Regions from separate parts of the Bacillus sp. N6 genome, predicted to be linked through region 2. Evidence: a T-box and tRNA genes for the amino acid it is inferred to sense, from the RefSeq annotation. Region 2 holds a T-box; the other holds one or more tRNA genes.

Region 1 (15,093 bases), 1.3 Mb from region 2:
CGACATCACCAACTTTGCTGTCACCGTTTCCTTGCCCTACATGTTTATTTTTATCATAATTGTATCTAATCTTATATTCATCTAGAGAACGAATTGGTATTTTTACAACATCCTTGCCATTAGACATAACTATACTTTCTTCTGTTACAAGATCGGGTAAATTATTCTTAATTGCCTCTTGTACTTTTTCTTGATGGCGCTGTTGGTCGTCATATCCTTTGCGATGGAGGGACCAGTTTTCCTGTGAAATCGTATAATTTGGTTGATTTTCTTCGCCCATTCCTTTCCCTCCTTACTGTAATTGTCTTCCTGTATGAACAGCAAGCTACAAATTTTGTTCTGTAATGTGCAAGCTAGAATATTTGAAAGGTAACTGCCCATAGAAAATCATCCCATAAACATTTATAACGTTTTTCATACAATACCCCGAGCATCCTAAACAAAATTTTGCCACTCACATAATAGAAAGAAATATTCAGCCACTGATAAGAAAGAAACACAATGCATTGTTGCACACATTTTTACTTTGCAACATATTGTATTGTGTTGGCTTTTTTCGTATGAATGGTTGGTTACTCTATCATATGCATATTGTAAAAATAATTGACAATAAATTCATGAAATTGCATCTTAATTTATTACATTTGGACAAGGTATGACACTTTACACACATATGAACGGATAATAAAACGCTGTCCCGCAAAATACAAGAGACAGCGTTTTGTTATCAAACTATCGGTTTAACAAGCTACCTACATAGCGTAGTAATTCATTTGCTGAAGAAGAATTATAGCCATGCTCATCAATTAAACGCGCAACAACATCATTGATTTTCTTAAGCTGATTTTCGTCCGGTGTTTTCGTTGATGTTGTAATTTTTACTATATCTTTTAAATCAGCAAATAGTTTTTTCTGAATCGCTTCACGAAGACGTTCATGTGAATTATAATCAAAGCGTTTTCCTTTACGGGCATAAGCAGAAATGCGAATTAAAATCTCTTCACGGAATGCTTTCTTAGCATTTTCTGAAATTCCAATTTGCTCTTCAATTGAGCGCATTAATTTTTCATCTGGACTCATTTCTTCCCCTGTTAACGGATCACGTAATTTCGATTTATTGCAGTACGCCTCGACGTTATCTAAGTAATTATCCATAAGCGTCTTAGCTGATTCTTCATATGAATAAACAAACGCTTTTTGTACTTCTTTCTTCGCGATTTCATCGTATTCTTTTCTCGCTAATGAGATGAAATTCATATAACGTTCACGGTCTTCATTACTAATCGATGGATGCTGATCCAGCCCATCTTTTAAAGATCTAAGTACATCTAACGCGTTAATAGATGGTACCTCTTTTCGAATGATTGTAGACGAAATTCGGTTAATGACATAACGAGGATCAATACCCTTCATACCTTCATCTTGATATTCGCGTTGTAATTCTTCTACATCAATCGCATTATAACCTTCTACCGTTTCTCCATCATACAAACGCATCTTTTTAATTAAATCAATATCCGGACGCTTCGGATCTTTTAAACGAGTTAAAATAGTGAACATTGCTGCAACGCGAAGTGTATGTGGTGCAATGTGAACATTCGACACATCACTTTCACGAATCATTTTTTCATAAATATGTTCTTCTTCACTTACTCGTAAATTATAAGGAACTGGCATTACAATAATTCTTGAGTGTAATGCTTCATTTTTCTTATTTGCTATAAATGAGCGATACTCTGTTTCATTCGTATGCGCTACAATTAATTCATCTGCTGAAATAAGCGCAAATCTTCCCGCTTTGAAATTCCCTTCTTGTGTAAGCGATAATAAGTGCCATAAAAACTTCTCATCGCATTTTAACATCTCTTGGAACTCCATCATTCCTCGGTTTGCCTTATTTAATTCTCCATCAAATCGATACGCACGCGGATCTGATTCTGAACCATATTCTGCAATCGTAGAAAAGTCCAGACTACCTGTTAAATCTGCAATATCCTGTGATTTTGGATCAGACGGGCTAAATGTACCAATCCCTGTACGGCGATCTTCAGAGAAGAAAATACGCTCTACAACTACATCCTCAATTCTTGATCCGTATTCTTGCTCTAAACGCATGACATTTAGTGGTGATAAATTCCCTTCAATTCTAACTCCATACTCATCAAAGAAATCATCTCGTAAATGATGTGGAATTAAATGCAGTGGATCCTCATGCATTGGGCATCCTTTAATTGCAAAAATTGCTCCGCGATCTGTTCTTGAATATGTTTCTAATCCTCGTTTCAACATCGTAACTAACGTTGATTTCCCTCCACTAACAGGACCCATTAATAATAAAATTCTTTTTCTAACATCTAATCGTTTTGCAGATGGATGAAAATATTCCTCTACAAGACGTTCTAGAGCATCCTCTAATCCAAAGAGCTGATTACTAAAGAAGTTATACTTTCTTCTACCATCAACTTCTTCAATTCCGGCATCTTTTATCATATTGTAAATGCGAGAGTGTGCTGTTTGAGCCACCCATGGTCTTTCTTTCACAAGCTCCAAATACTCCGCAAACGTACCTTCCCATTGTAAACGTTCTTCTGCTGCTCGATGCTGTTCAATCTTTTTTAGAATATCCATTATAGCTCCTCCCCCATCTCCTTGTTCAATCGGATTATTATAAAAGGTATGCTAGGATGTCCTTAAACATTCTTTAAATCAAAACGAAATATATAATAGCACGCTAAAATTCTCTCCAAAATTCAAAGAAAATTCTGTATAATATAGGTATTAACGTTTTTACACTGCTATTCATTATAAATAAATTCTTTTCTTCTAAGAACCTTACATACATTTTGGGTAATAAATAAAACTCGTGAACCGAAAAAAGTAAGGAGGATATTAGTATGAAATTATTATTAATTTTAGGTGTATCACTCACATTTCTTACAGCTATTTTTACATCCGGTTACAATGACAAACCAGGTACACATAAAAAATGATGTGCTTTTAGCACATCATTTTTTATGCATTATTTATAATACATATTTTCCATATCATATTTGGATAGTGGTCGGCTATAATAATAACCTTGTACAAGCTTCACATTCTTTTCTTTCAAAAACTGTATTTGCTCCTTTTTTTCTACTCCCTCTGCAATTACATTCAATTCTAAAGTATGAGCTAAATGAATAATTGCAGCTGTAATATTCGTATCACGTTCATCTATATGTATACCTTCCATAAAAGAACGATCAATTTTTAAAGTATCAATTGGATATGTTTTTAAGTAACTTAAAGATGAATAGCCTGTTCCAAAATCATCTAAATGAATCTTTAAATTTTGTTCTTTTAATTGTAGTAACACTCTCTTCGATATATCTTTATGTATAAGAGCTCCTTCTGTAACCTCTATCGCTAATAAATGAGCTGGTACATTGTACTTATTTAAAGCCCGTGTAATCATCTCTATTAATGTAATAGAGCGAAAGTGTCTAGCTGAAATATTAACTGCGATTGGGACCACTTCATATCCTTTATTTAACCATTCGCGCAGTTGCTGACACACTTGATTTACTACCCATTCATCGAGCTTAATAATAAATCCTGTTCTTTCTGCCAACGGAATAAATTGGTTTGGAGAAACAAATCCTAATTCCTTATTCTCCCACCTTATTAAAGCTTCCATACTAGCTATTTTTTTCGTCTCAATATTAATTTGTGGCTGATAATATAAGAAAAATTCATTTTTTTCTATAGCACGATGTAACTGGTTTTCTATTATAAACCTTTGTTCACGCTCACAGTCTAATCCACTACAATAAAAATGATAATGTCCTTTTCCTTTTTCTTTTGCTTTTTCTAAAGCAGCATCGACCCTCTGAAATAGTATTTTTTCATCTTCTCCATCTGCTGGAGCCATTACAATTCCAATTGACGCACTTAAATATACATCTTCTTCTTCGATTACAAAATATTCACTAATATTTTTCAGTATGCTTTTTGCAACTTCCTCTACACATTCTTTCGTTATATTTTCTATTAACATAACAAATTGATCATCGTGTTCTCTAAATAAGTGCATACCTTCTATTTTTAGATTGCTTAAACATTCTGTAACTTTTTGTAATACTTTATCTCCCTCTTTATGACCAAATGTATCATTAATACGATGAAACTCATCTAAATCTATAAATACAAGCGCAAAATTTATACTCTCATTTAAAAAAGTATTTAACTTATTTGCACATGAAATTCTATTCATTAATCCCGTTAACTGGTCATAGTAAGCTAAATATTCTGTTCGCATTTCGTTTAATACTTGCCTTGTAACATCTCTCGTAACAATATACACTCCAACAATTTCACCGTTCACAATAATCGGGATAGTTCTCAAAGAAATATATAGCTCGTACCCTTCTTTATGAACATATTTCTTTGAAACAATTTGTTTTGCTTTTCCTTGCATCGATCCCTTAAATATAATTTGAAAATCTTTTTCATATTCTTTATTAATAAATTCAAAAATAAATTTATTATTTAATTCCTCATACCGGTATCCAAATATTTCATACGTTGCCGGGTTTGCATATGTAACTCTCCCTATAGAATCTATAGATATAATTGAGTCATTATTATATTCCAGTAACGACTTAAATAACATTTGTTTTTCCTCTATCTCTGTCTTCTCCTCAATTTGAGCTGTAATATCTCTTGTAATACAAATAACAAATTGACATATTCCTTCTTCATCGCAGACAGGATTAAGTGAAGATTCATAATGTATCTCACCTTTTGGTAATTTGACTACATCACAAAAAGTGTGTGCTTTTGCTTCTCTCACTACTTTTTCATATTGCCTTTGCAATATCCCCGCTATATCTTTTGGTAATACTTCTGCAAAAGTTTTTCCATAGCACTCTTCGCTTAACCTAGCATAATCCATTCCTATTTTATTCACATACATATATTTAAACGTTTCATCATCAATAACTTTCAATATAAATACTAAATCTTGAATAGCATGTAATAACCCTTGTCTAATTAAATCCATATCTATCATACTTAAAAAGGTATTTTGATTACTATATTCTTCCTTCATATTTATCTCAACCCGTCTTATCTATTTTTAATCATATATCCCATTCTATATGATTATGTCCTCTCTTTTAAATGTATGATTACATATTATTTTATTTTATAAAAAAAAGTCGCCATATGGCGACTTTTAATAAACGATTTCTAAATCTAATCCAGGGTAATTTTGTTGACGGAATGCTTCATAAATTAAAATTGCTGCTGTATTAGATAAATTTAATGAACGTACTTTATCTGTCATTGGAATACGTAAACAATGATCAAAGTTTTCTTCGATTACATTAGCTGGTAAGCCGTTTGTTTCTCTTCCAAATACAAAATAGTAATCCTTCTCGCGCTTGCTATAGTCAAACGCTGTATGAGCTTTCTCGCCATACTTCGTTAAATAGAAGAATTCACCATCTTTATTTTTTTCATAAAATTCTTCAATTGAATCATAATACGTAATTTTCACGTGCTGCCAATAATCTAATCCGGCACGCTTTAACATTTTATCATCCGTTGAAAATCCAAGCGGTCTAATCAAATGTAATTCTGTTCCAGTTGCTGCACAAGTACGAGCAATATTTCCTGTATTTGCTGGAATTTCTGGCTGATATAAAACAACATGTACTCCCACGCGATATTCACCTCTGTTTTTTGTCTACTACGTATTATACCACTTGAGCGAAAAATCTCTACCCATTAATAATATGAAAGAATTTATATTTCATTTGTGGTGTATATTTACTAGAGTCTTCATAGTTCCAATAACGTCGACGGCTATTCGCTGAATGTGCATTTACAAGCGGCATACCATCTGCATCTTTTGCTACTACAATCGTCGTATGATTCCATCTTCCGTCATCCTCGAAATCATAAGCAATAACATCTCCAAGAATAAGTTCTTCTGGCCTCTCTACCGCCTCTGCTCGAAGTCCTGTTGTAGCACCTGACAAATACCAATAAAAAGAATGTGCAACAGCCCAGCTCCAACTCCACTGATTCTCCCTTTGCCACCATCCTTTACGAATATTAGGATATCCGTTCATAGGTACTTCTCCAGTATGAAGACATTGAGAAATGAAATTCGTACAATTATCAGGGAAATTACGATACATAGGATTTCGGTCATCCCACCAACGCTCTGCATATTTCACTGCCTCTAAACGATTATATTGATAAGAACCGTACTTCTCTTTCGTAATTTCCCTTTCTAATGTCTCACCCATTCTAATTTCTTCTGACACTTCAATATCATAATCGCTTATAATCCGACTATTATTTAAACAAACTCTTCGTTTTAATTGTTCCTCTTCAATATAAAATAATTCTTTATGCTTAATTAAATATTTAAAATGTATTTGATAATCAATTTCTTGATGGTCATTACTATTTAATTGCCTAATGAAAGAAACATCCGCAGTTGCTTTCACTATATGTGCACTACGCCTTTGAAACAATTGTTTCTTTCTCTGTGCCATTTGTGGTAAATCCTCAGCAATACCATCCATGTCTGTTCGTTTCTCTGTGATATATGCTAAAAACTGTTGTACTTGCTTTTCAATATTCATTTTTACAGCCATTTCGTTTCCCTCCCATATTACAATATGAAAAAGGGAAATATTATCTACTCTTTTTTCTGTGCTAACAATTCAAGCCCGCGATTCATTTCATGAAGTACTTCTTCATCTTTCTCACGTTCCATCGCTTTCTCAATCGCTTCGCCTACTCCATCTCCCCCAATTTTCCCAAGTGCCCATGCTGCCGTTCCGCGCAATACCGGTCTTGGGTCATCTTTCATAACACCAATTAAATCAGGAATTGCCGATGCTTCTTTAAAATGTGCTAATGCTAAAATCGCATTTCTTTGCAGTGGCTTTTTCCCTCTCCATGACCCTGACATAATCCCATATTTCTCTTTAAAATCACGATTACTAATTGTTAAAAGTGGCGTTAATAATGGTTTAACTAGCTCAGGATCCGGCTCCATCTCAGGATGATTATGAAAATCCATTCCTTTGTTTTTCGGGCAAACAGTCTGACACGTATCACATCCATATATACGATTTCCTATTTTATCGCGATATTCTTCAGGTAGGAATCCTTTCGTCTGTGTTAAAAACGCAATACACTTCTTCGAATCTAACTGTCCCCCCTGTATTAAAGCACCTGTAGGACAAATATCGATACATTTCGTACAATCCCCGCATTGATCTTCTATCGGCTTATCTGGCGGGAATGGAACATTTGTAATCATTTCCCCTAAGTATACGTACGAACCGAATTCAGGTGTAATAATAGCACAGTTTTTCCCACTCCAGCCAATGCCTGCACGCTCTGATACAGCTCGATCACTTAATTCACCTGTATCAACCATGGACTTCACTTCTATATCTGGAAGTTTTTCAATTAAATATGCTTCTAATTTTTGCAAACGATCTCGTAAAACAAGATGATAATCTTGTCCCCAAGAAGCACGGCAAAAAATTCCACGGCGTTCTCCACGCTTACTTAATGGTGCATTTTTTAATTTTGAAGGATATGCTAAAGCAATCGCAATAATTGATTTAGCACCCGGTAATAAAAGTTGCGGATTCGTTCTCTTCTCTATATCAGGCTCTTCAAATCCAGATTGATAATTTAATTGTTGTTGCTGGATTAAGCGCTGCTTTAATTCCTCAAAAGGAGAAGCACTCGCAAAGCCTATTTTATCTATGCCAATTGTTTTACTATACGCAATTACATCTTGCTTTAATTGTTCAAAATCCACTCTTAATCGCCTCCTCAGATGAATCCATCATCCCTTATGTAACGACTTTATTGGTTAGTAATTCACTTTGGGAATACTATTATTTACTTCTATTTTCGCATGTAATTATATTTTTCAAACATTAAAAAACGCAATGCCTCGTTTATCTCGGAAACGAAACACTGCGTTGATCACAATTTATAGAAAAACATTTAATAAAATTTGGAGCGGGTGAAGAGAATCGAACTCTCGACCAGAGCTTGGAAGGCTCTTGTTTTACCACTAAACTACACCCGCAAATATGAATTACATATAAGATATTAGAATAACTTATGTAAAGTAGTATAGCATGTTAAAAAAATAGAGGCAAGAATTTTATCGAAAAAAGTCGAAAAAGTGATGAGAGACCTCATCACTTTTTCAATTCTTTATCAATGGCCTTCTTCATACTATCGAAATCAGGGTTTGCAAGATTTCCGTTTACATATACTGAAGGAGCACCTTGAACTTTTAATTTTTGAGCACGATCTGAATCTTTACGTACTTTTTCTGTAATTTCTTTACTGTGTAAATCTTTCTTAAATTGCTCTACATCAACTTTTGGAAGTTTCTCTTTCACAATGCTAAGAAGCAAATCTTCTGTAATCCATTCTTCCGTATCTTTCTTTTGATTTTGATAAATCTCATCATAGAAAATCCAGAATGAATCTTTATCTTGTTTATAAATTGCTTCACCAGCTGCTGCACCTAAATCCGAGTCTTTTCCGATAAATGGGAAGTTAATAAAATATAACTGCACTTTGCCTTTATCAATATACTCTTCTTTTAATCGAGGTAATACTGTTACATCCCAAGTACGACAAGCAGGACATTTAAAGTCTCCAAATTCAACTACCTTAACTGGAGCATCATCTTTCCCTAAAGATTGTTGCGTAGAATAAGCAAACATCTCATTCCCTTTATCTTTTTTGTCATTTATGATGCTATACGCAATTGTTCCAATTACAATCAATACTGCGATAGAAAAAACTATACCAAGAGCCATGAGTTTATTTGATTTCATATACATTCCTCTTTAATTTCATATTCTGTATACAGCATTGTACACAATACACATAATATCAACACTTATATACGTCACGCAATGAACACGCTCACATAAATTACAAAAACACAATAATTGTGACGATATTGTGTCACAATTTGTCACAATTTATTCAAAAAAAGAAGCTCCTCTTTAGGAACTTCTCTTAACTTACTGCTTTTTTACGCGCACTATTTAACATCGACTGCTCTATTTTTATATCATGACGAATTACTAATTTCTCACTAACTGCTTGAACATACTCATCATGGCTTATATAGCCTTCTTTCTCCATTAGTCTCAAAACGACATTTCGTCTCTCTACTGCTTTATCATAATTTTGGGCAGGTGAGTAATAAGCAGGTGCTTTTACTACAGCAGCCATCATTGCACTTTCAGCCAACGTTAATTGGTTCACCTTTTTACCGAAGTAAAGGTTTGCTGCTTTTTCAATTCCCCATGCTCCTTCACCATAATAAATGTTACTTACATATAATTTTAAAATTTCATCCTTCGTAAATGTGCGTTCAATTTTTTTCGTATAAAAAATCTCTTTCCACTTACGAGAAAATGTACGCTCATTCGTTAAAAAAGCATTTTTAGATAGCTGCTGTGTAATCGTGCTTCCTCCTTGCACGACACCACCAGCCTTTATATTCTCAACAGAGGCCCTAATAATTGCTATATAATCTAAACCGTTATGATGATAAAATCTTTTATCTTCTGTCGCAATAAATGCATGTGTTAATGATTCTGGCACCTCTAAATTAGCCGGTACATGTAATTTACTAATGTCACTTTTCTCAATCATTACATTTCCAATGAATAATAACGTACAACTTAACAATAATAATAATATAATGGCTTTATAAAAAAGTTTAGTCATTGGATTTAATGCAACTTTTTGATGATAGTTCACCCTAGATAATACTCGTTCTTTCATCTTGAACACCTCTTTTCCACACAGCATATAACTCTTACTTTAAGAATACATTGTTGTAAAAAAATATCCCATCGATTTCTCTTACACGTACCTTACATCATTGTAAGGTATAAAGTGAAACTTTAATCAGCCCTCACCAATCACGTTCCCGGCAAATAGCGGGGTAAAAAAGTATTGTATCACAGACCTTTTTTATCTACTATTCATCTGAAATATTGAATATAGATTATATTCAATCACGAATAACCAATAACAGAGTAAGCCTTAAGGCTATTATATTTTCACTTTACACTTTAATTATATCATCTACAAATATATATACTTTTGACTATCTAGTAATCTTAATGTATATAACATATATATTATAAAGAACAAACGTTCTATAAATCAATACTAACACTATTATTATTTTTACCTTTTTCTTAAACAGTATACAAAAAAGAGTAGTGATTTGAATGTATCTCAAATCAGCTACTCTTTTCTTTACAATCTTCCTATTAAATTATATGGCTGTACTTCCCACGTTTCATATGGAATACAATGTGTTGCTCTCATCGCATCAAGCGTTCTGGATTTCATATGAGGACGCGTTATATACTCATCTATGTTCTCTTCATTTAAATCAACAAATTTAGCCTCTTGTATTTCTTCAGGTTGAATTTTTATTTCGCCACTCACATATGCTACTTTAAAAACAACAGCTAGAATATGCATAGAGGCATTATAATAAACCCCTGTAATTCCGATGGGCTTCACCGTTAAGCCTGTTTCCTCTTTTATTTCCCTACAGACAGCTTGATCAAGTGCTTCTCCTTCTTCTACCTGTCCTCCTGGCATTTCCCACGTATCAGCTCGCCAGTGTACCTTTGTTAATAACACTTCATTTTTCTCATTTGTTAAATAACCCGCTACGGCAACTATATGCTTTGGTGTCTTATGTTCCATACTAAGCCTCCTAGAAATAATGGTTATTTCATATATCCCTATAAGCATATTCCCTATCTACACCAAAATACCTTTAATAATTCATCACCTTAATTAACTTCATAAAAAAAAGCCCCTATTCGTTAAACGAACAGGGGCTTTCATCGTATTACTCTCCTAAGTCTACGTTGTGGTAAACTTGTTGTACATCTTCTAAATCTTCTAATGCATCAACCATTTTCTCAAATTGTACTTGAGCATCTTCAGGAAGTGTAACATCACTTTGTGCAAGCATTGTTAATTCTGCAACTGTAAATTCTTCAACACCAGCACCTTTAAGTGCAGATTGTACTGAATGGAATTGATCTGGTTCAGCATACACGATAACAGCATCTTCTTCTTCTAGAATGTCACGTGCATCTACATCTGCTTCCATTAAAATTTCAAGAACTTCATCTGATGTTTTACCTTCAAGGCCGATAACAGCTGTCGCATCAAACATGTAAGCTACAGAACCGTTTACACCCATGTTACCACTGTTTTTGCTAAATGCAGCTCGTACATCTGCTGCAGTACGGTTTACGTTATTTGTAAGTGTATCTACAATAACCATAGCTCCATTTGGTCCAAATCCTTCATAACGAAGCTCGTCATAATTTTCCTCTGAACCGCCTTTTGCTTTTTCAACTGCACGATCAATAATTGTTCTTGGTACATTGTATGTTTTCGCACGTTCTAATACGACTCTAAGCGCTTGGTTTGATTCTGGATCTGGCTCGCCTTGTTTTGCTGCCACATAAATTTCACGTCCAAATTTCGCGTATATACGGCTTGTATTTGCATCTTTTGATGCTTTTTTGTCTTTAATATTGTTCCATTTACGGCCCATACTTTCCACTCTCTTTCTCGTTTTAAATCTACATAAAAATATTAATATGAAATATAATGTGTGTTCAACACATTTTTAAAAGAAATATAAAAAGTTCATTTTTGATTCATATTACAGACATAATATAAATCACTATCATTTTGTTCTTTCGACAAGTTATATTATACATGAATTCCTAAGTTTATTACGAATTTTAGCATCACATAATATAATTTAACAAAAAAGACTCTAACATTTCTGTTAGAGTCTTTTTATATTGCTAATACCTATTTCCATAATATTCCTATAATTACTTTCTATTGTTGTATAATAAAAATAGGAAAAAATTTGAAGAAAAGATGAAGGGAGAATTATGACACATTCAAATGAAAAAAATCACATGCTTTTAAAGGAATAGGAGAAAAGTTAAACCCAACTATCTATCAAGTAAGATTCATGAAATGAGATGAACCAATCCAATTTGAGGCGTTTCCTGAATTGAAGGAATTAGGGAACTGGTTAAGTACTTCAACGCAAATGTGGGCGTGCCACTCAACAATGTATAAGTACAACAGAGAAGAGTTTAAAAAGAAGTTTTTAGAAATTACAAACTTAACCGTTGATAATGTACTAATATCTACTGGTGGTGTCGGATTTAACTTCATGTCACCAGGGTGGAGAAATTCTCTCTAAATACCGCAATTAAAAGGATAAAATTGAATGTTTGTTTTTATCCTTTTAATGTTTCACAGTTTACTCACCGTACACTTTTTGTGCTTATTTTGTCATGTAATGAAAAGAAAAGAAAACAAAAAAACTCTATACTAATTGTATAGAGTTTTTTTACGACGTTCATGATACCGATGGTCGGGGTCGAACCGACACTCCCGAAGGAACACGATTTTGAGTCGTGCGCGTCTGCCAATTCCGCCACATCGGCACAAAAGAAAAGGCGGCAACCGGATTTGAACCGGTGATAAAGGTTTTGCAGACCTCTGCCTTACCACTTGGCTATGCCGCCATATTAAATTTTATTGGAGCGGAAGACGGGATTCGAACCCGCGACCCCAACCTTGGCAAGGTTGTATTCTACCACTGAACTACTTCCGCAAAAATGGCTGGGCTAGCTGGATTCGAACCAGCGCATGACGGAGTCAAAGTCCGTTGCCTTACCGCTTGGCTATAGCCCATCGAATTCTTACTTAATTATATGTAAGTATCAATTAAATTATTTGTAATTTTTAAAATAAAAATGGGGCGACTGATGGGAATCGAACCCACGAATGCCGGAGCCACAATCCGGTGCGTTAACCACTTCGCCACAACCGCCATGTTGTGTAAATATATTTGGCAGGGGCAGTAGGAATCGAACCCACACTGGAGGTTTTGGAGACCTCAGTTCTACCTTTAAACTATGCCCCTATGTAAATGGTGGAGGGGGGCAGATTCGAACTGCCGAACCCGAAGGAGCGGATTTACAGTCCGCCGCGTTTAGCCACTTCGCTACCCCTCCGAAACTTACATGGTGCCGGCTAGAGGACTTGAACCCCCAACCTACTGATTACAAGTCAGTTGCTCTACCAATTGAGCTAAGCCGGCGTATTTTATTGAAATAAATGGTGGCTCGGGACGGAATCGAACCGCCGACACGAGGATTTTCAGTCCTCTGCTCTACCGACTGAGCTACCGAGCCTTATTAAAATGGCGGTCCCGACCGGGGTCGAACCGGCGATCTCCTGCGTGACAGGCAGGCATGTTAACCACTACACCACGGGACCATTTGGTTGCGGGGACAGGATTTGAACCTGCGACCTTCGGGTTATGAGCCCGACGAGCTACCGTGCTGCTCCACCCCGCGATAATACTATTCATATAAAATTTATATGGTGGAGGATGACGGGATCGAACCGCCGACCCCCTGCTTGTAAGGCAGGTGCTCTCCCAGCTGAGCTAATCCTCCAAAGTGGTGACCCGTACGGGATTCGAACCCGTGTTACCGCCGTGAAAGGGCGGTGTCTTAACCACTTGACCAACGGGCCAAATATTATAAATCCTATGGCGGAGAGCAAGGGATTCGAACCCTTGATACGCTTGTGACGTATACACGATTTCCAATCGTGCTCCTTCGGCCAACTCGGACAGCTCTCCAATGGCTCCGCAGGTAGGAATCGAACCTACGACCGATCGGTTAACAGCCGATAGCTCTACCGCTGAGCTACTGCGGAATAATATTGCCTGGCAACGTCCTACTCTCACAGGGACAAGGTCCCAACTACCATCGGCGCTAGAGAGCTTAACTTCCGTGTTCGGTATGGGAACGGGTGTGACCTCTCTGCCATCATTACCAGACATTATTCTTTTGAGACAATCATTATTATAACTTATTTACTTTAAAAGTCAACAAGTTTTTTATATTCTCTCAAAACTAGATAACATTTGCTACATATTATATGGTTAAGTCCTCGATCTATTAGTATTCGTCAGCTCCACATGTCACCATGCTTCCACCTCGAACCTATCAACCTGATCATCTTTCAGGGATCTTACTAGCTTACGCTATGGGAAATCTCATCTTGAGGGGGGCTTCATGCTTAGATGCTTTCAGCACTTATCCCTTCCGCACATAGCTACCCAGCTATGCCCTTGGCAGAACAACTGGTACACCAGCGGTGCGTCCATCCCGGTCCTCTCGTACTAAGGACAGCTCCTCTCAAATTTCCTACGCCCACGACGGATAGGGACCGAACTGTCTCACGACGTTCTGAACCCAGCTCGCGTACCGCTTTAATGGGCGAACAGCCCAACCCTTGGGACCGACTACAGCCCCAGGATGCGATGAGCCGACATCGAGGTGCCAAACCTCCCCGTCGATGTGGACTCTTGGGGGAGATAAGCCTGTTATCCCCGGGGTAGCTTTTATCCGTTGAGCGATGGCCCTTCCATGCGGAACCACCGGATCACTAAGCCCGACTTTCGTCCCTGCTCGACTTGTAGGTCTCGCAGTCAAGCTCCCTTATGCCTTTGCACTCTACGAATGATTTCCAACCATTCTGAGGGAACCTTTGGGCGCCTCCGTTACACTTTAGGAGGCGACCGCCCCAGTCAAACTGCCCACCTGACACTGTCTCCCGGGTCGATAAGACCCGTAGGTTAGAATTTCAATACAGTCAGGGCGGTATCCCACCAGCGCCTCCACCGAAGCTAGCGCTCCGGTTTCAATGGCTCCCGCCTATCCTGTACAAACTGTACCAAAATTCAATATCAGGCTACAGTAAAGCTCCACGGGGTCTTTCCGTCCTGTCGCGGGTAACCTGCATCTTCACAGGTACTATAATTTCACCGAGTCTCTGGTTGAGACAGTGCCCAAATCGTTACACCTTTCGTGCGGGTCGGAACTTACCCGACAAGGAATTTCGCTACCTTAGGACCGTTATAGTTACGGCCGCCGTTTACTGGGG
Region 2 (15,093 bases):
CATTTCAAAACGTTTCGTTAAAATGTGCATTTGCTTTTCAATTACTTTTTGAGATTCAATATCCTTATCTTGCAATTGATAGCTTTGTTTCACAAGTTGTGTTTCTGTTTTCGTTTCAATCGTTTCGATACGTATTTCTTCTAAGTCTTCATAAACAGAAAGTGTTTTTTGCTCCACATAATGTCTCGCATGCACCTCTTGCTCAAGTTGATCATAGAAACCATCTAAACGAGTTTTTAAGTCTTCCACTTTTTCAGCCGCTTCTGTTATATGAAGCTCCTGTATATCTATTAAACATGTGTTTAGTTGTGTCGTCATATCACGAACTTCTTTAGGGATTTCCAAATACTCTAATACATAACCTTGTCTTACCATATCATTATGACCCTGTAATAAATCTTCCAGTTGAACTGGTAGCGTCGCTTGACACTCTACTAATAAATCTGGAATTTGGTGAATAATGATTTCTAAACTTGCTAAACCTTCTTCTAAACTAATAACAATTTCTCTCGCTTTTAAGTAGTCACCATTATCTGTTGCTTCTTCAAAGCTTTTAAATTTATTAGATTCAGCGTCTAGCATCTCTTCGATTTTCTGCTCTGCTGCTCCATACATATGTCTATGAGCAAGAACACTCTTTTTCATACTACGATATGTATCACGTAACCCTTCAATTTCCGAGCTATTTTTCTCATGGCTTTCTAACAATTGCTGTAATTCATTTAAAACACCTGTAATACGATTATCAGCGTCATCTAAACCACTTATGGATTCGTTCATCGCATGCTTTGCTTTTCGGAAGGAGAATTGCGAGGCGAATTTTCGCGCTTGCGCTAAATCTTTGTCAGCTTTCGGAAGGGTTGTTGATACAATTTCATCCCATTCTTCACGCCATTTACCAAACAGTTCTTCTGTTTGACCCGTCATGTTTAAATCTTTTACCCGTTTTAGTTCATCTGCCACAGGTTTATCTTTTATCTCTTGTTTCCACTGCTCCAGTGCTTCAATATCTTTATATGAACGATTTCTTATCACAAGCTCTATCATGAGCAGCACTAGAATAGAGCTTACTACAATGATAACGATCGTCAGGATAGAATCCATGCAAAAAAGCCTCCTAGTTATATCTCTTTTTTTGTCCGTTCCGTTTATGAAATGGAAGGCATTATGTATAAAAAGGGAATTCCCCTATATTTAACAACTAACAATGTACTAATCATACCATGTAATGGCTTGTTTTTGACCTAGTTTTTTTTAAAATTTCATGTTTCTTTCAATGCAATTGTAATCTTTCTCAATATTCCGCCTACCTCACTACCTATCCTCAAATGATTGTAATACCAAACAATCTTTCGTATGAGATACGAAATAAATTTTCCGCATGAGTGGTGGTTCAACAGAAATTCCATGTACATTTCCCTGCCTTACAGACTGCTCTACTGCCCTTTCTGGAAGTAAAGTGATGCCAAGGCCAGCTTTTACCATTGCAAGCATCGGTTCTGCGTAAGATGTTTCCACAGCTATAGTTGGTTTTACATCTATCTCATGAAACATGTTCATAATCATTTTCCTTACATCGCATATTTCTGGATATACAATTAATTTTTCATTTTGCAGCTCTTCTATTTGAATGACTTTCTTCTCTTTATACGGATGATTATTTGAAACGGCACAAACAATTTTCTCTTGTTGCACTTCTTTTATATACGTAGCACCTTCTACTACTGAATCGATGAACATCGCTTCAATCTCCCGCGCTTTAAATAAATCTCTTAATACTTCCGTATGTCCGATTTGCCACTCTACTTCGAACTCATCACCTAATACATCTTTACATTCTAATATGTAATGCTCTGCTAAACTCGGTAGTATACCAATTGAAAACTTTCGGTTCTCTTGATACCCCCTCATTTCTGTTTTCACTTCATTTATTTGTTCCAAAATCGGTAGCATTCTTTTTATAAATAACTCTCCTGCCTCCGTTAACTCCACTCCTTGCGCAGAACGCTTAAGTAAAGTAACCCCTAAATCCGCTTCTAACTTTTGAATTTGCTTACTAAGCGCTGGTTGAGATATATGTAAAATCTTACTTGCCTTTGATAAACTTCGCGTATGCTTCACTTCGATAAACGATCGTACTGCCTCCAAATCCATCGTACACACCTCTAACAAAAAGTTATAACCGTTATAAGAAATCGATATTTCCTCCTATAAACAATTACTCTTTATACTTATTTCATCAACTTACTATAACGAAATGTAAAGGGGAAAGATACTCTTGAACAAAAAACAAATGCTACTCGGATCCTTTCTATGCTTACTCGCCGTAACTGCCTGGGGATTTATGTTTCCTGTAATGGCAAATGCCCTGCAATTTATCGATCCGTTCTTCTTCACAACGATTCGCTATGGATCAGCAGCTATTATTTTTCTTATTTTGCTATTAATTACTGAAGGGAAGACTTCACTCCGCTTAGAAAAAAAAACACTTTCTCTGTTCTTTTACGGGACATTCGGTTTCGCAGGATATGGTTTTCTCGTTTTCTACGGACAACAACTTGCCGGGCCTTCTGGAGCAATTCATGCAGCTATGATTCAGTCCCTTATGCCTCTAATCGCCTTATCACTGCAATGGATAACGAAAAATCGTCGCCCTCAAAACTACACATTTCTTTGTATGTTCGTTGCATTACTCGGTGTTATGCTTGTCATTTCAAAAGGAAATATTCACTTATTATTTGGAGCTGCAAGTCACTTATCGACAAATATATTAATGCTATGCGGTGTTACTTGCTGGGTCATTTATACAAACGGGGGTGCTCGTTTTCAATCTTGGTCACCACTTCGATATACGACATTAACTTGTTTATTTGGCTCCATTTCACTCATCGTTATTGTTACTTTCTTAACGTACACAAATATAGTTACTATGCCGTCACTGCGTACAGTTGTGAGCGTTCGTTTTGAGCTCCTTTATATGTCGATTATCGCAGGAGTTATCGCTGTATTTTGCTGGAATATGGGAAATCGCTATATTTCATCTATTAACGGCATATTATTTATGAATTTAGTCCCTATCCTTGCACTGATTGGTTCTATCTTTCGAGGTTATACAGTCGATAAAATCGAAATTGCTGGAGCTGCATTAACAATTATCGCGCTATTATGTAACAATTTATGGCAAAGAAAAGTAAACATAAAAATCCCCACCTCAGTTCGTTAGGTGGGGATTCTTCACATATGAACAGCTCTTGGCCATTCATGGTACATATTTGCTTTACATAATGCTTGTTCCATCCATTGCTCAATCTCTTTCGTATACATTTCTATGAAAAATGTCTCAGACGGGAAAGAATGCAGTACTTCTGATATATATTGTGGATATAAAAACGGCATATTTATCATACCTTTTAATTGCGTCATAAACATTGTAAATGATACTTTCTGAAATTCTTGTTTCATTTGTCCTTGTCTAATAATTTGCTCTATATAATATCTTTCTTTAGAAAAATAAACGGTCATTACTTCACGAATTAATGTCGTATCAAGCGAAAGCTCTCGGTAGAAGAAACGTGTTAGTTCTCTATTTTCAAATTGATATCGTAACATCCCACGCACCATTTGCACCATCACATCTTTAGCCGACAAATACTCTCTCTGTTCAAACGAAATTTCAATCACATGAATATACCCTTCTAAAAAATCAGTAATAAGCTGTTCTAATAAACCTTGCTTCCCAGCAAAATAATATGAAATATTCGCTACATTCACATCCGCTCGCTTTGCAATGTCTCGCACCGACGTTCCATCATAACCTTTCGTATTAAACAACGATATTGCCGCATCAATTACTTTTTGTTTCGTCTGCTTCATGCGCTCACTTCCTCTCAATGAACAGCTATAGTTTAAATTTCTTGACTTTTAAGACAAATTCCTTTAATTTTCTATCGACAAAGTCATGTGAAATACATCGTATTTTGCTAATATTTTACACATCTCGATAAAAAAGGAGCTGTTTCCATGTTTACTAAAGAAAGTTATGCAGGATCTCGTGTGCAGCAATATGAGACAGTAATTAAACAACTGGATGCGTTATTAACTGGCGAATCAAACGTAGTCGCAAACTTATCAAATGCGTCCGCATTATTAAACCAATTTTTAGATCGCGTTAATTGGGTTGGCTTTTACGTAACAGAAGGAAATCAGCTTGTCCTTGGACCGTTCCAAGGAATGCCTGCTTGCGTACGCATTCCATTTGGACGAGGCGTTTGCGGCGTAGCAGCTGAAACGAAAACAACGCAGCTTGTAGCGGACGTTCACCAATTCCCAGGTCACATCGCTTGCGATAGTGCTTCTAATTCAGAAATCGTTGTACCGATTGTGAAAGAAGGAGCTGTCATTGGTGTACTTGACATTGATAGTCCTGAAAAGAATCGTTTTGATGAAGTAGATCAGTGCTATTTAGAAAAGTTTGTGGAAACACTCCTAAAACATATGTAAAAAGAAAAGAGCGAGTTATCGATTTAGTACGTCCTGTACAAAACCGATAGCTCACTCTTTTTTTATTGATTAACAGTAGATATTTTCTTTAATGCTTGCTCTAAATCAGAAACGATATCCTCCCAAGATTCTAAACCAACCGATAAGCGTATTAAATTATCGAAAATGCCCATTTCTTTTCTTAGTTCAGCTGGAATCGCAGCGTGCGTCATCGTTGCTGGATGCTGAATTAACGTTTCTGTATCTCCTAAACTCACCGCAATTGTAATAAAGTGGAGGTCATTAATAAATGCTTGCGTCTCTTCTTTTCCGCCTTTTACTGAAAAAGAAATAACACCGCCCCCGCGCTTCATTTGACGAGATGCTAATTCCCCTTCTGGATACCAAACACCTTCTACCGCATCATGTTTTCTTAAGAACGATACAATTTTTTCTGCATTATCACAATGACGATCCATTCTTACCGCTAACGTCTTTAACCCGCGTAATAATAACCACGCATCAAACGGCGCCATAATGCCGCCGATATCTTTTCGCATCGGGCGAATCTTTTCAGCTAACGCTTTCGTTTTACAAATTGTTACACCCGCTACAACGTCACCATGGCCACCAATATATTTTGTCGCACTATGCACAACAGCGTCACAGCCAAGCTCAAGCGGTCTTTGTAAATAAGGTGAACAAAACGTATTATCAACAATGACAAGTAAACCATTTTGCTTCGCAACCTGAATAACTTGTTTTAAATCGATTAATTTCATTGTCGGATTAATCGGTGTTTCAACGAAAATAAGCTTTGTATTTGGACGAATTTTATTTTCAATATCAACCTCTGTCTCCATCTCACAAAACGAATGCGTAATCATAAATTTTTCTTCTAACACTTCTAAAAAACCGTACGTACACCCATATAATCCATTTGAACAAATAATATGATCTCCAGCCTTTAAAAAACCGATTAAAGTTGCTGAAATAGCTGCCATACCAGATCCGAAGGCAAGTGCTTCTTCTCCTCCTTCTAACACCGCCATACGTTCTTCAAATAATTTCACAGTCGGATTTCCAAGCCTTGAGTAAATATAAGATGGATCCACTCCCGCAAAACTCGCCTCTCCTTGCTGCGCAGTCTCAAATGTAAACGTAGAGGTTTGAAATAAAGGTGGTGTTAAACTTCCTTTATGTTCCTCAGGTGTATAACCGTGATGAATTAACGCTGTCTCCATATGCTTCTTTTTCATAAAAACATCCCCTTTATGTTTTTATTACCGCATATTCACCAGTAAAAAACTGATGAACGTTTTTACTACATTTTATGTAAGCGTTTTATTTGTGTTTCTATCTCTTCTTTTATATTGTTTTAAATTCCTTCTTATATTAATTTCCAAAATTTATATGCATAAAACAAAAACGTACTCGCTTGACGAAACTCTGGGTAAAAGATATAATAGCGTTTGTGTAAAATAAAAAGGCAGCCTTGTAATGTGAGTTTATCGTTTGTATTTTGTTCCTCTACGGAGGTGTATCTCGTAACTCCCTGCTGCTGGAGCGAAGGTACATGAAAACAAAATGCCCGTAAATATCGATTACGTCTGTTTTTATTTTACGTAAATAAAAACATTTTTAAAGGAGGAGTCAACTATGGCTCGTTATACAGGTCCAGCTTGGAAACTGTCTCGTCGTCTTGGAATCTCTCTAAGCGGCACAGGAAAAGAATTAGAAAAACGCCCTTACGCACCAGGTCCTCACGGTCCTAACCAACGTAAGAAACTTTCAGAATACGGTTTACAATTACAAGAGAAACAAAAACTTCGTCACATGTACGGCATGACTGAGCGTCAATTCCGTCGCACATTTGACCAAGCAGGTAAAATGCCTGGTAAGCACGGCGAAAACTTCATGATCCTTCTTGAAGCTCGTCTTGACAACTTAGTTTACCGTATGGGCTTAGCTCGCACTCGTCGTGCAGCTCGCCAATTAGTAAACCACGGTCACATCATGGTTGATGGCGCTCGCGTAGATATCCCATCTTACCGTGTAAAACCTGGTCAAACTATCAGCGTTCGCGAAAAATCTAACAGCCTTGTTGTTGTTAAAGAAGCGATCGAAGTTAACAACTTCGTACCAGAATACTTAACTTTCGATGCTGACAAATTAGAAGCTACTTACACTCGTCACGCTGAGCGTGCTGAGTTACCAGCTGAAATCAACGAAGCATTAATCGTAGAGTTCTACTCTCGTTAATCTCGGTACTCTGAAAAGAGTCGTATTAAAAGCCTTAGGAACCTTGTTTATCAAGGGGCCTGGGCTTTTTTTATTTTATACAACGCATATAATTAAAGCTAAAATAAAAAAGCTGGTACGTGTATAGAAATGGTTCGGTGTAAACAGAATAAGAAAATGAATAAATTAATTACTATACTTTAATTACCTATATTATTCATGCCCTTCCCTTCTCAATATAAAGTTTTGTTTATGTAGGAATTTTATTAAAGCTTTCCTCACATCAAAAATACAATAAAAGCCACACTCCTTTGAATGTGACTACATTAATCCTTCTATTAATATATTTTCTTCCTCAATGTATTTATCAATTAGCACCCATATATATTTTTTATTTTGCTCAGAAGCTCTCTGATAATGCATTTTTTTCTCTTCATCCGATGTACTTAAAAAATCAGCACACCAAGTAATATATCCATTACAGTTTTCTTTTAAATCTTTTGTAAATTTATTTTGTCTATCTAAGTTAATCCAAATAAATATTTTGTGATCTAACAATTCAAATTTCATTTTTTGCTTTTCTTTTTCATCAGTTTCCACGCTACATCTTCTACCCAAATCAAGAACTTTTGTAATGTGTTCGAATAAATCATTTTGCATTCTTCTTTTCTCAGATAATTCTACACCTATCCTACGATCTTTTTCCTTGTTTTCATTTAAGGTTCTAGCGTTATAAATCGATACAATTAGTGTAACTAACGAAATAATTGATGTAATAATTAATGCTATATTCACTTTGTTTCCCCCTTATGTTGTAAATAAATCTTACCATATAAGATTATTACTATATAAGAACTATTTCTTATTTTTCCCCTTTTGCATCATGCCCATCTAATTCACTTACTTCCGCTCTTCACTAGGTGAATTATCTCGCAACGCTCTTTCTTTAGACTCTTTACTCACCATCCTCAAAAACAACCTTTCTATCATGTTCCTCTAGGATTTTCTCACGACTGATCTTTTCTACTGGATCTCCAGCATCTAAAATAAATTAAAAATTTCAAAAATAAGAAATTGGTAATTCATAACTATCTAAGGATATTTTAGTGCCTTCAATACCTTTATAAAATAATACGTTACATAAATAGCTTATTGGAGAAATATATTATTAAATTTTGATATAATGGTTAAGTTGGAATATTAAACCTAAATTCTTAAAGGAGGATATATAAGTTATATGTCATTTACTGAAATTGCTGATATAGCTAAAATTACAGGTGCAGCTGTAGGGGTGTGGGGACTTATCAAGGGATTCGGTTCATTCTATATGGAATCTTCCACTACCAATGAATTCGATCAATTATTTATGAACAAAACTAAACGTAAACAGATGGATATTTTTATGTTTTGGCAAGATATAGTCATTGCTGCAATATGTGTATTTATTCTTCCTGCACTTTATTTTAAATTTTTTATACCTAGTGTACCAATTGACTATTCTTTCATTTTAAAAACATTATATCAAGTGAGTACGCTCTTATTTTCTTTGTTATTTTTAATACTTTTAATAATAACAACCACCCTCCCCTTCATTAAACCTAATAAAAATAGTTTATTCTGTAGAATCACTAGATATGTTGGCCTACTTAACATGATTAATTTTATGTTCATTTATTGGGCCCTCTTTAATATCAAAATTGATGGTAATCTCTTTCAAACTTCAAAAAATACTTTTGTATTAATCGCTATCTTTATCCCTTTATTTATGAGCTTCTTTTATAAATATTTAAATCAGCAACTGAGAGATAGACATAAAACACAATATCTTGTAGAAAACTTAAACGAAGAAAAAATAAAAGAGTTACAATTAATACACAATTTTATTATCGATGATAAAAGAAGTGTATTCTATGAAAAATATAAAGAGGAAGACGGAACCTTTTACGTATGCGACTTTTCATCAAAGGTATATTTAAAATACTCAAAAATGAAAACAAGAAACAACCCTTCAAAATAAAATTAACATATCTGAAAGAGCATCCATTGTGGGTGCTTTTCCTTTATTCGAAGTGACGATGATTTAATTCATACTACCTATGTAATTTCCGCATAATAAAAAGCACTCCATAAGGAATGCTTTAAGTTTCACTTATTCATAAATATGATCAATAATATTAAAGGTAAACAAAACACAATAAATCTTTGAAACCTTTCTCGCCACACATATCTTCTTATTTCATCTTTATATTTCTTTTCATGATCTGGTTTGCATGTCATGTAATCAATACTAATATGATTTTCTTTTTCCAAAATTAACTTTTCATAATCTCGGTGAAGTTCCTTTAATTTCAGTTGATTAATTGAACTCGGATCATCCTCTAACCGTTGTAGTTTATTTAATAACACATTTAATTGTTGATAGTTATTTTCAAAATTACTAGCACGTTCTTTGTAACTCTTAACCCCTAAAAACATAGTAAAGAATGTTAATGATCATTGATTATTAGAAATACTACAAGTATCTTCACGAACTTTTAAAACATAGCTTAAAAATAATTTTTCTATGTCTCCAATTAACCAATTGTTTTATATTTATGATAGTAAGACTAAGCATTACTTTTATTGATAATTGCCTAAATAAGAAACTGATTATCTGATTCATGACCTTCATTGTATTTCAATAAAAAAACTGTTTGAATTAACTAAACAGTTTTTCAAACAGCCTTTTATTTATATATAAAATAAAGTTATTTATTTTCCTCTTTTTGAACATATACATAAGCATCTTTCTGCTCTTTATGTATATCAACCTTCGAATTCTCTGCAAGTTGACCCGCATTTAGCAAAGAAAAAATAATCAACGCTTCTAGTGACATTTCGTTTTACCACTCCTTTCTAATTGTTATACGTTTATCATACCGCTTACATGTGATTTCCGTATGAACTCGAAAAGGAGATTAAAACAAAAAAGCTTTGAGGAAATTCCTCAAAGCTTTTTATTTATTAGTAACGAATTAAGAAATATTTCTTCTTACCGCGGCGAATGATTGTGAATTTACCTTCGATGCGGTCGTTTTCTGTTACAACGTAGTCTAATGCTTGTGTACGCTCACCGTTTACGTAGATTGCGCCGTTCGTTACATCTTCACGTGCTTGACGTTTTGATGGAGAGATTTTGCTTTCTACAAGTAGGTCGATTAATACTGTATCTTCTGCAGTACGTTCTACAGATGGTACGTCTTTGAATCCTTGCTCGATTTCGCTTGCAGTTAGTTCTGCTACAGAACCGCTGAATAATGCAGCTGAGATTTTAATCGCTTGCTCTAATGCTTCTTCGCCGTGAACAAGTTTTGTCATTTCAGAACCTAATGCTTTTTGTGCTGCACGTTTTTCTGGCGCTTCAGCTACTTGCTTTTCAAGCTCAAGAATTTCTTCATGAGATAAGAATGTGAAGTATTTTAAGTATTTAACAACATCGCGGTCATCTGTGTTAATCCAGAATTGGTAGAACTCGTAAGGAGTTGTTTTCTCTGGGTCTAACCAAATTGCTCCGCCTTCTGTTTTACCAAACTTCGTACCGTCAGATTTAGTAACAAGTGGAATTGTTAAACCGAATGCTTTCGCATCTTCCTCTGATTTACGGATTAATTCAAGACCAGCTGTAATGTTACCCCATTGGTCACTACCACCGATTTGTAGGCGACAATTATGTTGTTGGTATAAGTTTAAGAAGTCATATGATTGTAAAATCATGTAACTGAACTCAGTGAATGAAATACCAGTTTCTAAACGAGATGCTACTGTATCTTTTGCTAACATATAGTTTAAACCGAAGTTTTTACCGATATCGCGTAAGAATGAAATTACATCTAAGTTACCAAGCCAGTCATAGTTGTTAGCCATCGTTGCTGGGTTGTCCACGTTTTCGAACTCTAAGAAGTTTGAAAGTTGGTTTTTAATGCTTTCTGTGTAGTAAGCAACTGTATCTTTCGTATTTAATGTACGCTCTGCTTTTTTACCACTTGGGTCACCGATCATACCAGTACCACCGCCAACAAGTGCGATTGGTTGGTGACCAGCTAATTGGAAACGACGTAACATTAATACTGGTAACATATGACCGATGTGTAAGCTATCTGCTGTCGGATCGAAACCACAGTATAATTTAACGCTTTCTTTTTCTAATAATTGCTCAAGGCCCTCAGCATCTGTTTGCTGATTAATTAGACCGCGAAATTCAAGATCTTGTAAAATACCCATATCCTACATACTCTCCTTTAAGTTCATTACTGGCGTGAAGGTTGAAAACATAAAAAAATCGCCCCTTCAAATAAGGGACGATTTTGATTATCGCGTTACCACCCTAGTTGCAGGCAAAAAAGCCTACCACCTTATTTACATAACGGCTTAGCACCGTCTTTTCCCTTTTGAATACAATTCAATCGAAAAAAGATGCTCTAGGGGCGTAATTCGCGATCATCTATGTGCTGATTTTCACCGACCATCAGCTCTCTAAAACAGGGAAATGATCACTACTTCTCCCTTTCCACGCTCAATTATTCATATACTTTTCTTTATACCATCATTTATATAGGCGTGTCAAATAGAGGTGGAATTTCTCTTCTTTCCAATCCTTTACAACGCCATAAAGAGTATCGTAATAAGAGAAAGAATTGGAACCCCAACTAACAACGATACATGAAATACAACCGATAAATCATTTCCAATGGTCGCCTCCACAGGATCTTTCGCCGGGGAACCAAGAAACCCGATTAATCGATCGAATCGACTTACCGTTTTTGGAAAGTCTGGTATTTCTACATGATCACTATCTAAATGTTGCTTTAACTTATATTCACTCTTAAAGGGATTTTCGCTCAATTTCATCCACCTCCAGCAATTGTTTCAATTTCTTTATTCCATTATGAAGTCTCGATTTCACTGTTCCAATCGGAATGTTTAATATTTCTGCAATTTCTTTTTGCTGCATATCATGATAATAAGAAAGGATTAGGACCGCTCTTTGCTCTTCTGGAACTTTCAAAATTGCTTCTCTTACTGTGAGCCGATCTTCGTGAGAAAATTCTTTTTCCGGAATCGGCACTAAAAATGGCAAAAGCGTACGCCACTTTTTTCTCCTATTCAATTTATTAATCATAAGACGATAACCAATTTGAAATAAATACGTTTTTATTTTACCTTTTTCAATTTCATACATATGTTTCTTACGCTCTAGCGTCAAAAACGTATCTTGCACAAGATCGATACTTAATTGTTCATCTCGGTTAAATCGATATAAAAATGTGTATAGCGCTGGTTTGATTAAAATATATAGTCTTTCTCCCGCTTGTTTATCTCCACTTTGATAAGCAAGCATGAGCTCCTCCTCAATCCCAATCTGCGCCATGATTTTTGATCTCCTTTATTCCTTTTAACGTTAATGAAATACGGGAAATTAAATATGCAATCGCAATAAAAATCCACAATTGTGATTGATTTGTAAAAAATTGCACATATGGGTTTTGAATCGTAAATCCCATTGCAACTAAAATATTTAACGCTTGCACACATATGCATGCATACAACGCAAGGCAGACAGAAATAGTATCAAATACATTCCAGCGAAAATACACTTTTGTTTTTGTAAAATCAATTTTATATCCATTTTTCCGTACTATATGTTTTCTATCAAATGGAATAATTATTGAAAACAGAACACCCATTATAGCTCCAGCTGTAAGCATTGATACTCTATATCCAATTGGTATCGGTAAGAAAAGACCACAAGAAAATACAACTATAATTCCAATTAAAGCAAAAGCAAGAAGTAATTTATTAGACATAAAAAAGCCTCCCTCATCTATTCTTTCACAAATGTATACAGACGAGGAAGACACTTCGTTCAAATATTATTTTAATTTTTTTATAATCTTTGCGGGATTCCCGCCAACTACTACATTATTAGGTACATCTCTCGTTACGACAGCACCAGATGCGATCACCGCATTGTCTCCAATTGTTACACCTGGATTAATAATTGCTCTTCCGCCAATCCATACGTTATCGCCAATTGTAACTGGTTTTCCGTATTCTGATCCGCTTATGCGCTCTACTGGATCAAGCGGGTGTGTTGCTGTATAAATGTGAACACCTGGAGCTAACATACAGTTCACTCCGATTGTTACCGGGCATACGTCTAAAATCGTACAGTCAAAGTTCGCGTAAAAATTTTCGCCAACGTGAATGTTATAACCGTAATCACATCTAAAAGAAGATTCAAGATGAATATTATCTCCTGTCGTTCCAAATAATTCTTTTACGATTTCGCTACGCTCTTTCAATTGCTCTTCTGGCGTATCATTTAATTTTCTCGTTAATATACGTGCTTGCTCTCTTTCTTGTACTAAAACTGGATCAGCCGGTATGTACATTTCTCCTAGTATCATCTTTTCTTTTTCTGTTTTCATCATACTCCCCCCCTTTAACTTATATATATAAGTTAATAATAACATAAAAAAAGGCCTGAACATTTTTCGTTCAGACCTTCCTCTCTTAATCTTCCATCGTTGATAAGTCACCTGTTGGTAAATTTAACTCCCACGCTTTTAATACGCGGCGCATAATTTTACCACTTCTCGTTTTCGGTAATTTATCTCTAAATTCAATTTGCCTTGGCGCTGCATGAGCTGCTAGGCCTTTCTTTACAAATTGACGAATTTCTTCTTTTAATTCATCAGATGGTTCGTATCCTGCTCGAAGTGCGATAAATGCTTTAATAATTTCGCCGCGCACTGGATCAGGAATACCAATTACACCTGCTTCTGCAACAGCAGCATGCTCGATTAATTTACTTTCTACTTCAAACGGACCAACGCGCTCACCTGAAGTCATAATTACATCGTCAATACGTCCTTGGAACCAGAAGTATCCATCTTCATCCATATAGGCAGAGTCACCTGATACGTACCAATCTCCCGGCATGAAATAAGATTCATACTTTTGCTGGTTATTCCAGATTGCACGCATCATAGATGGCCAACCTTTCGCAATTGCTAAGTTACCCATTGTGTATGGAGGAACTTCATTTCCTTCATTATCAACAATCGCTGCTTTCACACCTGGAATTGGTTTACCCATTGAGCCTGGGCGAATTTCCATACAAGGGTAGTTACAAATAACTTGTCCACCTGTTTCTGTCATCCACCACGTATCATGAATACGAAGTCCAAATGCATTCATACCCCAGCGAATTACTTCTGGATTTAACGGCTCACCAACGCTTAATACGTGACGAACTTGTGATAAGTCGTATTTTTTAATTGCGTCTTGTCCAGCTCCCATTAACATACGGAACGCTGTTGGTGCGCTGTACCAAACCGTCACACCGTAATCTTGCAGTGCTTCATACCAAGCTTCTGGACTAAAGCGTCCACCTAAAATAACATTTGACGCTCCAACTAACCACGGTGCGAAAATACCGTAAGCAGTTCCCGTTACCCAGCCCGGGTCAGCTGTGCACCAATATACGTCATCTTCTTTTAAATCTAATACCCATTTCGCCGTTTGATAGTGCTGAACCATTGCATTTTGCGCATGAAGCACACCCTTTGGCTTACCAGTAGAACCAGACGTATAGTGAAGAATTAAACCATCTTCACGGCCTAACCATTCAATATGTAATTCTTTTGAAGCTTGTTCAAATAAAGGATTGAACGCTACCGTTTTACCGCCTTCTTCTACATTATCTCCAACAAGGAAAACTGTTTTTAAAGCAGGTAAATCATTTAATGGTACACGCTCTAATAACTCAGGCGTTGTAATTAACACCTTCGCTTCACTATCTTCTAAACGATCGCGAACCGCACCTTCCATAAATGCTTCAAATAACGGTCCAACAATTGCTCCTAATTTCACTGCACCTAAAAGTGCGAAATATAACTCTGGAGAACGTGGCATAAAAATAAAAACGCGATCGCCTTTTTCTACATCGCCATAATTTTTCAGGACATTCCCTGCTTTATTAGAAAAATCCTTCATTTCCTTAAATGTATATTTCTCTTTTCGCGATCCATCTTGATAATAAAGAGCTACTTTATTCTTTCGATCGGATTTCGCATGCTTATCAATTGCCTCATACGCCATATTTACTCGGCCTGTTTCATTCCAAGTAAAGTTTTTATTAACCTCTTCCCAGTTAAAATTCGCGTATGCCTCATCATAATTCGGCAAATTATTTTCTCCTTTAATGACAGGAAGCGTTTCTACTTTCATACTTTACATCCCCCTCCTATGTATTCTATTATCTATTATAATGATATTATTTAAAATTTTCAGTATATTTGTTGATTTTTAGACAAATTTTTAATGACAAAA

Evidence for each region. A T-box is a leader RNA that pairs with one kind of tRNA and senses whether it is charged. The one in region 2 lies ahead of tyrS (tyrosine--tRNA ligase), so its partner is inferred to be a tRNA-Tyr.
Region 1: it has a tRNA-Tyr gene. The T-box ahead of tyrS (tyrosine--tRNA ligase) is inferred to sense a tRNA for this amino acid. The anticodon was not compared.

The regions. Positions count from the first base shown of each region.
Region 1 is NZ_CM127843.1:525,377-540,469, reverse strand. Features, by position in the region: gene yhbH (sporulation protein YhbH) at 1-280, opposite strand, end outside; gene ACUXVC_RS02815 (PrkA family serine protein kinase) at 733-2,628, opposite strand; gene ACUXVC_RS02810 (sensor domain-containing protein) at 3,020-5,089, opposite strand; gene trmL (tRNA (uridine(34)/cytosine(34)/5-carboxymethylaminomethyluridine(34)-2'-O)-methyltransferase TrmL) at 5,216-5,704, opposite strand; gene ACUXVC_RS02800 (amidase domain-containing protein) at 5,763-6,650, opposite strand; gene queG (tRNA epoxyqueuosine(34) reductase QueG) at 6,695-7,837, opposite strand; tRNA gene ACUXVC_RS02790 (tRNA-Gly) at 8,040-8,113, opposite strand; gene ACUXVC_RS02785 (DsbA family protein) at 8,229-8,879, opposite strand; gene ACUXVC_RS02780 (transglycosylase domain-containing protein) at 9,067-9,843, opposite strand; gene ACUXVC_RS02775 (NUDIX hydrolase) at 10,327-10,788, opposite strand; gene ACUXVC_RS02770 (YebC/PmpR family DNA-binding transcriptional regulator) at 10,937-11,656, opposite strand; partial or broken gene ACUXVC_RS02765 (DUF3884 family protein) at 12,009-12,328, shown strand; tRNA gene ACUXVC_RS02760 (tRNA-Leu) at 12,494-12,575, opposite strand; tRNA gene ACUXVC_RS02755 (tRNA-Cys) at 12,586-12,656, opposite strand; tRNA gene ACUXVC_RS02750 (tRNA-Gly) at 12,671-12,745, opposite strand; tRNA gene ACUXVC_RS02745 (tRNA-Gln) at 12,751-12,825, opposite strand; tRNA gene ACUXVC_RS02740 (tRNA-His) at 12,889-12,964, opposite strand; tRNA gene ACUXVC_RS02735 (tRNA-Trp) at 12,984-13,057, opposite strand; tRNA gene ACUXVC_RS02730 (tRNA-Tyr) at 13,065-13,148, opposite strand; tRNA gene ACUXVC_RS02725 (tRNA-Thr) at 13,159-13,234, opposite strand; tRNA gene ACUXVC_RS02720 (tRNA-Phe) at 13,253-13,328, opposite strand; tRNA gene ACUXVC_RS02715 (tRNA-Asp) at 13,338-13,413, opposite strand; tRNA gene ACUXVC_RS02710 (tRNA-Met) at 13,417-13,493, opposite strand; tRNA gene ACUXVC_RS02705 (tRNA-Val) at 13,520-13,595, opposite strand; tRNA gene ACUXVC_RS02700 (tRNA-Glu) at 13,600-13,674, opposite strand; tRNA gene ACUXVC_RS02695 (tRNA-Ser) at 13,692-13,783, opposite strand; tRNA gene ACUXVC_RS02690 (tRNA-Asn) at 13,786-13,860, opposite strand; rRNA gene rrf (5S ribosomal RNA) at 13,869-13,984, opposite strand; rRNA gene ACUXVC_RS02680 (23S ribosomal RNA) at 14,086-15,093, opposite strand, start outside.
Region 2 is NZ_CM127843.1:4,533,456-4,548,548, forward strand. Features, by position in the region: gene ezrA (septation ring formation regulator EzrA) at 1-1,104, opposite strand, end outside; gene ACUXVC_RS23365 (LysR family transcriptional regulator) at 1,315-2,154, opposite strand; gene ACUXVC_RS23370 (DMT family transporter) at 2,279-3,223, shown strand; gene refZ (forespore capture DNA-binding protein RefZ) at 3,235-3,873, opposite strand; gene ACUXVC_RS23380 (GAF domain-containing protein) at 4,021-4,500, shown strand; gene megL (methionine gamma-lyase) at 4,563-5,738, opposite strand; gene rpsD (30S ribosomal protein S4) at 6,139-6,741, shown strand; gene ACUXVC_RS23395 (hypothetical protein) at 7,042-7,515, opposite strand; gene ACUXVC_RS23400 (hypothetical protein) at 7,958-8,737, shown strand; gene ACUXVC_RS23405 (SLATT domain-containing protein) at 8,866-9,195, opposite strand; gene ACUXVC_RS23410 (hypothetical protein) at 9,468-9,596, opposite strand; gene tyrS (tyrosine--tRNA ligase) at 9,724-10,980, opposite strand; T-box leader at 11,051-11,278, opposite strand; gene ACUXVC_RS23420 (hypothetical protein) at 11,356-11,601, opposite strand; gene ACUXVC_RS23425 (RNA polymerase sigma factor) at 11,582-12,127, opposite strand; gene ACUXVC_RS23430 (hypothetical protein) at 12,108-12,563, opposite strand; gene ACUXVC_RS23435 (maltose acetyltransferase domain-containing protein) at 12,630-13,190, opposite strand; gene acsA (acetate--CoA ligase) at 13,273-14,991, opposite strand.